Microbispora sp. ZYX-F-249: one gene and its partner. Each later gene encodes a partner of the first gene's protein in a complex. Links are inferred from orthologs where the notes say so. Each region holds a gene or a part of one and is shown in the gene's direction. Other genes may lie near its edges. The genes, in order: secG and secY.

Evidence for each region.
Region 2: the proteins of secG (region 1) and secY are in contact, whole or in part, in a crystal structure (PDB 5AWW), measured with the Thermus thermophilus proteins. The link is inferred for Microbispora sp. ZYX-F-249 from one-to-one orthologs. Residues at the interface, in WP_223903268.1 of Thermus thermophilus: Tyr5, Ile9, Tyr12, Leu13, Ala16, Leu19, Val20, Val23, Leu24, Gln26, Glu27, Pro28, Gln30, Gly31, Ala32, Asp34, Leu35, Met36, Gly37, Gly38, Ser39, Ala40, Asp41, Leu42, Phe43, Ala45, Arg46, Val48, Tyr53, Thr56; in WP_096411648.1 of Thermus thermophilus: Leu14, Gln16, Arg17, Phe20, Ile34, Pro35, Pro37, Ile72, Arg108, Arg109, Asn112, Gln113, Arg116, Ile117, Ile120, Pro145, Gly146, Trp147, Phe152, Phe155, Val156, Val159, Thr160, Val162, Ala163, Gly164, Ala166, Leu167, Trp170, Glu173.

Annotation. Positions count from the first base shown.
Region 1 is NZ_JBDJAW010000028.1:38,100-41,382, forward strand. The notes cover bases 33-3,005. They hold secG (preprotein translocase subunit SecG), read left to right. Parts: upstream 33-1,390; coding sequence 1,391-1,621; downstream 1,622-3,005. Other genes in these bases: AAH991_RS28065 (phosphoglycerate kinase), read left to right, coding at 33-486; tpiA (triose-phosphate isomerase), read left to right, coding at 487-1,266; AAH991_RS28080 (RNA polymerase-binding protein RbpA), read left to right, coding at 1,697-2,044; AAH991_RS40525 (LysR family transcriptional regulator), read right to left, coding at 2,094-2,516; AAH991_RS28090 (MBL fold metallo-hydrolase), read left to right, coding at 2,630-3,005. In the rest of the region: more of AAH991_RS28065, read left to right, coding at 1-32; more of AAH991_RS28090, read left to right, coding at 3,006-3,283. UniProt on the Bacillus subtilis protein: Involved in protein export. Participates in an early event of protein translocation.
Region 2 is NZ_JBDJAW010000006.1:271,558-274,711, reverse strand. What follows is about bases 86-2,929. They hold secY (preprotein translocase subunit SecY), read left to right. Parts: upstream 86-775; coding sequence 776-2,083; downstream 2,084-2,929. Other genes in these bases: map (type I methionyl aminopeptidase), read left to right, coding at 2,824-2,929; AAH991_RS10825 (adenylate kinase), read left to right, coding at 2,083-2,736; rplO (50S ribosomal protein L15), read left to right, coding at 139-594; rpmD (50S ribosomal protein L30), read left to right, coding at 86-136. In the rest of the region: more of rpmD, read left to right, coding at 1-85; more of map, read left to right, coding at 2,930-3,154. UniProt on the Bacillus subtilis protein: The central subunit of the protein translocation channel SecYEG. Consists of two halves formed by TMs 1-5 and 6-10.

The DNA of each region.
Region 1 (3,283 bases):
GTGGGCAAGTCGCTGCTGCAGGAGGACCAGATCGACCAGGTCAAGGGCTTCCTCGACGAGGCGGCCTCCCGCGGGGTCGAGCTGGTGCTGCCGGTGGACGTGCTCGCCGCCACGGAGTTCGGCGCCGACGCGCCGTACGAGGTCGTGGACGCGACCGCGATCCCGGCCGACCGCGAGGGCCTGGACATCGGCCCCCGCACCCGGGAGCTGTTCGCCTCGAAGCTGGCCGACGCCCAGACGGTGTTCTGGAACGGCCCGATGGGCGTGTTCGAGTTCGAGGCGTTCTCCGGCGGCACCCGCGCGGTGGCCGAGGCGCTGGTGAGCTCCGAGGCGTTCACCGTGGTCGGCGGCGGCGACTCGGCGGCGGCCGTGCGCAAGCTCGGCCTGCCCGAGGACGGTTTCTCGCACATTTCCACCGGTGGTGGCGCGAGCCTCGAGTACCTCGAAGGCAAGACGCTGCCCGGACTCGCGGCGCTGGAGGAGTAGATGGCTCGCAAGCCGCTGTTCGCCGGCAACTGGAAGATGAACCTCAATCATCTCGAGGCCATCAACCTGGTGCAGAAGCTGGCGTTCACGTTGACCGACCGCGACTACGACAAGGCGGACGTGGCGGTCATTCCGCCGTTCACCGACCTGCGTAGCGTGCAGACGCTGGTGGACGCGGACAAGCTCCGCATCGCCTACGGCGCCCAGGACCTGTCGGCCCAGGACTCCGGGGCGTACACCGGGGAGATCTCCGGGGGCATGCTGGGCAAGCTCGGCTGCACCTACGTGCTCGTGGGGCACTCGGAGCGGCGGCAGTACCACGCCGAGGACGAGGCGCTGTGCAACGCCAAGGTCAAGGCCGCCTACCGGCACTCGCTGACGCCCATCCTGTGCGTGGGCGAGGGGCTGCCGGTGCGTCAGGAGGGCCGCCACGTCGAGCACACGCTGGCGCAGCTCGACGGCGCGCTGGAGGGCGTCCCCGCCGAGCAGGTGAAGTCCATCGTGATCGCGTACGAGCCGGTCTGGGCGATCGGCACCGGCGAGGTCGCCACCCCGAAGGACGCCCAGGAGGTCTGCGGCGCCATCAGGACGCGACTCGCCGAGCTCTACGGTGACGATGTGGCCTCTGTTGTCCGTATCCTTTACGGTGGCTCGGTGAAGTCGGACAACGTCGCCGGCATCATGGCGGAGGCCGACATCGACGGCGCCCTCGTGGGAGGGGCCAGCCTCGACGCGGGAGAATTCGCCAAGATCTGCCGATTCGGCGAGACCGCCGGCTAGCTGAGCCGTTTGGGGGGTGCGACTTGACAACAGGTCGTACCCTCGAAGAACACAATTGAATCGTCACGCCGATGGCATCGTGCACAACGCGTCGTGCACGCCCGGACATAGGAACAGGTCTACGGTGACAATCGGAATCTCCATCGCCCTCATCCTGTCGAGCGCTCTGATGGTGCTGCTCGTCCTGCTCCACAAGGGCAAGGGCGGCGGTCTGTCGGACCTGTTCGGAGGCGGGTTCTCGTCGTCCTTCGGCGGTTCGTCGGTGGTGGAGCGCAACCTGGACCGCCTCACCATCATCACGGGCATCGTCTGGTTCGTCTGCATCATCGCGCTGGGCCTGCTGCTCAAGCCGTAGCGGACGGCCTCCGGCCACGCGTGACAGAGATTCACCTCCCCCCGTCCGCGGGGCGATCGAGCAAGGAGTTCTTCGGTGGGTAGTGGCAACGCGATCCGTGGCAGCCGAGTCGGCGCTGGCCCCATGGGAGAGGCCGAACGCGGCGAGGCCGCCCCCCGTGTGCGGGTCTCGTTCTGGTGCGCGAACATGCACGAGACGCGCCCGAGCTTCGCCAGCGACGCGGCCGTTCCCGAGTTCTGGGACTGCCCGCGGTGCGGACTGCCGGCCGGGCAGGACCAGTCGAACCCGCCCGCTCCGCCGAAGAACGAGCCGTACAAGACGCACCTCGCGTACGTGAAGGAGCGCCGTAGCGACAAGGACGGCGCGCAGATCCTCGCCGAGGCGCTGGAGCGGCTGCGCTCCTCCTCCCGCCCGATCTACTGATCCGGACGCCCGGTTCACCGATCCGGGCAACTGTGCAGGCCCTTCCCGCTCAGGCGGGGAGGGCCTTCATGTATGCGCGGGCCTCCGGTCGGCGGAGCGGTACACGGTGATCCGGAACCCGCACTTGCGGGTGACGCCGGCGAAAGGCCGCGGCGAGCCGGGCTCCGGCCTGCTCGGCGCTGTCCGCGAGAGTGCCGATGGTCAGGGCGCCGGCCGCGGCGGCGACCCGGGCGCGCACCCGCTCGGCCTGCTCCAGCAGCGCGCGTGCCTCGTCGTAGAGCGCGGCCCCGGCGGCGGTCAGCGTGACGCCGGTGGGCGAGCGGCGCAGCAGGAGGGCGCCGAGGTCGGCTTCCAACTGCCGGACGGCACGGCTCAGCGGCGGCTGGGTCATGTGCAGGCGTGCGGCGGCCCGCCCGAAGTGGCGCTCCTCGGCGACCGCCACGAAGTAGCGCAGCGAGCGTAGGTCCATCATCGGCGACGATGCCGGCACGGTATCGGCCGTGCGCAACCGGTGTTGGACGCGGCGGAGCATCCGGCAATGGACTGGAGCGGCCCGATCATCGGGCTCTCCGAGAAGTGGATGCCATGTCTGAACACGTGCTGCCCGAGCCCGTCGTGCGGATCGAGGAGGTGCGGGAGCTCGCCCGCGACCTGGTGGTGATCCCCAACCGCCGGGTGCAGCTGGTGCCCAACATCGGCCTCATCGGCGGCACGCATTCCGTGCTGGTCGTCGAGACCGGAATGGGCCCGCGGAACGCCGAGACCGTGCTCGCGTTCGCGGCGGAGCACGCGGCCGGCCGCAGGCTGTACCTGACCACGACGCACTTCCACCCGGAGCACGCGTTCGGGGCGCAGGTGTTCGCCGGAGAGGCGACGTTCCTGGTCAACCGGGCGCAGGCCGAGGACCTGACCGCGAAGGGCGCCGCCTACCTCGACATGTTCCGGGGCCTCGGCGAGCCGGTCGCCCGGCAGCTTGAGGGCGTCGAGATCGCCACCCCGGACGTCGTCTACGACGACGCGTACGACCTCGACCTGGGCGGCAGGGTGGTGCGCCCGCGGGCCGCCGGCCGGGCGCACAGCAGGGGCGACCAGGTGATCACGGTCCCCGACGCCGGGGTGATGTTCACCGGCGACCTCGTGGAGGCCGGGCAGTTCGCCATCTTCCCGTGGTTCCCGCCGTACGACACCGACGTGTCGGGCACCCGCTGGATCAGCGTGATGCGGAGGCTGGCCGACGCG
Region 2 (3,154 bases), on another replicon or contig:
GCAGAACCAGCGTGACTCGCTGCGTTCGCTGGGCCTGAAGCGAATCGGCGACGTGGTCGTCAAGGAGGACCGTCCCGAGATCCGGGGGATGGTCGCCAAGGTGTCGCACCTCGTCGAGGTTGAGGAGGTCGACTAGTCATGACCGAGAACGCTCCGCTCAAGATCCACGACCTCCGTCCGGCCCCCGGCTCCAACAAGGCCAAGACCCGCAAGGGCCGTGGCGAGGGCTCCAAGGGCAAGACGGCCGGCCGTGGCACCAAGGGCACCCGGGCCCGTACGGCAGTCATGCCGGGCTTTGAAGGCGGCCAGGTTCCGCTCCAGCGGCGGCTGCCGAAGCTGAAGGGCTTCTCCAACGCCCTGTTCAAGACGACCTACCAGGTCGTCAACCTGGACAGGCTCGGGGAGCTGTTCCCCCAGGGCGGCGACGTCACGCTCGACGACCTGGTGGCCAAGGGTGCGGTCCGCAAGAACCAGCCCGTTAAGGTGCTGGGCACCGGCGAGATCTCCGTGGCGGTGAACGTGCAGGCGCACGCCTTCTCCGCCAGCGCGAAGGAGAAGATCGCCGCGGCCGGTGGCTCGGTTTCCGAGCTGTAGGCATGACGCTGCACGAGGCGCGGAGGTTCACTATGAGCCTCCGCGCCCGTAGTGCGTTAGAGTTCGCCTGGCACGGGGCTCCATCCGTGCCCGACCAAGCACTCTGGCAGGAAGACATGTCGATGGACGCCTTGCGGGCCATCGCCGACCGTTACCGCGTCACTGGCGCGCAGGAGGGACCGTGCTGACCGCGATTACCCGGGCGTTCCGTACGCCGGACCTGCGCAATAAGCTGCTCTTCACACTGGGCATCATCGTGCTGTTCCGGCTTGGCTCGGTGCTTCCCACGCCGGGCGTCAACGCCCAGAACGTGGCCCTGTGTCTGGAGCAGGCCCAGGCGGGCGACTCCGGCAACATCTACGGGATGGTGCAGCTGTTCAGCGGCGGCGCCCTGTTGAAACTTTCAGTGTTCGCACTCGGCATCATGCCGTACATCACCGCGAGCATCATCCTGCAGCTGCTGACGGTGGTGATCCCCAGGCTGGAAGCCCTCAAGAAGGAGGGCCAGTCGGGGACGGCGAAGATCACGCAGTACACACGTTATCTGACCATCGGACTGGCGGTGCTGCAGTCGACGGCGTTCGTCGCACTGGCGCGCAGCGGCCAGCTGTTCCCCAACTGTAACGAGCAGATCCTGCTGAGCCAGGAGGTCTTCCCCCTGGTGACCATGGTCATCACGATGACCGCGGGTACGGCTGTGATCATGTGGCTGGGCGAGCTCGTCACCGACCGCGGCGTCGGCAACGGCATGTCGATCCTGATCTTCACCCAGGTCATCGCGGTGTTCCCGTCCGAGCTGGTGAACATCTTCCGGCAGAGCCCGTTCAAGTTCGTCATCGTCATGATCGTCGGAATCGTGATGATCGGCGTCGTCGTCTTCATCGAGCAGGCGCAGCGCCGCATCCCGGTGCAGTACGCCAAGCGGATGGTCGGCCGCCGGATGTACGGCGGCACCTCGACCTACATCCCGCTCAAGGTGAACCAGGCGGGCATCATCCCGGTCATCTTCGCCTCGTCGCTGCTGTACCTGCCCCAGCTCCTGGTGACGCTGTTCGGCAACAGCCAGAAGCCCAACGTGGTGATCGACTGGCTGGCGCGGAACCTGGTTCAGGGCGACAGCGCGGTCTACATGGCCGTGTTCTTCGCGATGATCGTCTTCTTCACGTACTTCTATGTGTCCATCACTTTCAACCCCCCTGAAGTGGCCGACAACATGAAGAAGTACGGTGGGTTCATTCCGGGCATCCGCCCGGGCCGGCCGACCGCTGAGTACCTGAGCTACGTGCTCAACAGGCTCACGGCCACAGGCGCTCCGTATCTGGGCTTCATCTCGCTGATCCCGATCATCGCGCTTGGGGCGGTCGGGGCGAGCCAGAACTTCCCGTTCGGAGGGACCAGCATTCTGATCATGGTTGGTGTTGGTCTGGACACGGTCAAGCAGATCGAGAGCCAGCTTCAGCAGCGCAACTACGAGGGCTTCCTGAGATAGTGCGCGTCGTCCTGGTTGGGCCCCCCGGAGCGGGTAAGGGGACGCAGGCCCAGTTCATCGCATCGCACCTGTCGATCCCGAAAATCTCGACGGGCGACATCTTCCGTGCCAACGTGTCCGGCGGTACGGAGCTCGGCAAACTTGCCAAGGAGTACATGGACCGCGGTGATCTCGTCCCCGACGAGGTGACCGTGGCCATGGTCCGCGACCGGTTGTCGGAGGACGACGCGCAGGAGGGCTTCCTCCTGGACGGCTTTCCCCGCAACGTGCCCCAGGCCGAGGTCCTCAAGAAGATGCTGGCCGAGTTCGGCACGGGGCTCGACGTGGTCCTCAACCTGGTCGTCGAGGACGACGAGGTCGTACGCCGGCTCGCGGGGCGGCGTACGTGCCGTTCCTGCGGCAAGGTGTGGCATGTGCTGTTCGACCCGCCCGCGGTGGAGGGCGTCTGCGACGCCTGCGGCGGGGAGCTCTTCCAGCGGGACGACGATCGCGAGGAGACCATCAGGCGGCGCCTGGAGGTCTACCAGGAGCAGACGTCGCCGCTCATCTCGTTCTACGCCGACGAGGGCATCCTGCAGGGGGTCGACGCGACCGGGCCGGTCGAGGAGATCACCCAGCGGGCGATGTCGGCGCTGCGACGGTTCGCCGACTGAACCATTACCGCGGCCGGGAACGCCACTCCACTCCATGGGGTGGCGTTCAGGCTTATATGGGACAATTTCGGCAGGGGGTGTGACTACGTGTTCAAGAAGAACCGGCACGGAATTCAGATCAAGAGCGCGGAGCAACTGGAGAAGATGCGGGCGGCCGGCCTGGTCGTCGGCCGGACGCTGGAGTTGCTCCGGACGTCGGTCCGGCCCGGGATGACGCCGCTCGACCTCGACGCCATCGCCGAGGAGGCGATCCGGAGCGAGGGCGCGATCCCGTCGTTCAAGGGTTACCAGGGCTTCCCCGCCACGATCTGCGCTTCCGTGAACGACGAGGTCGTCCACGGCATCCCCACCGACCGCCGCGCGCTGCGCGAGGGCGACATCATCTCCATCGACTGCGGCGCGATCCTCGACGGGTGGC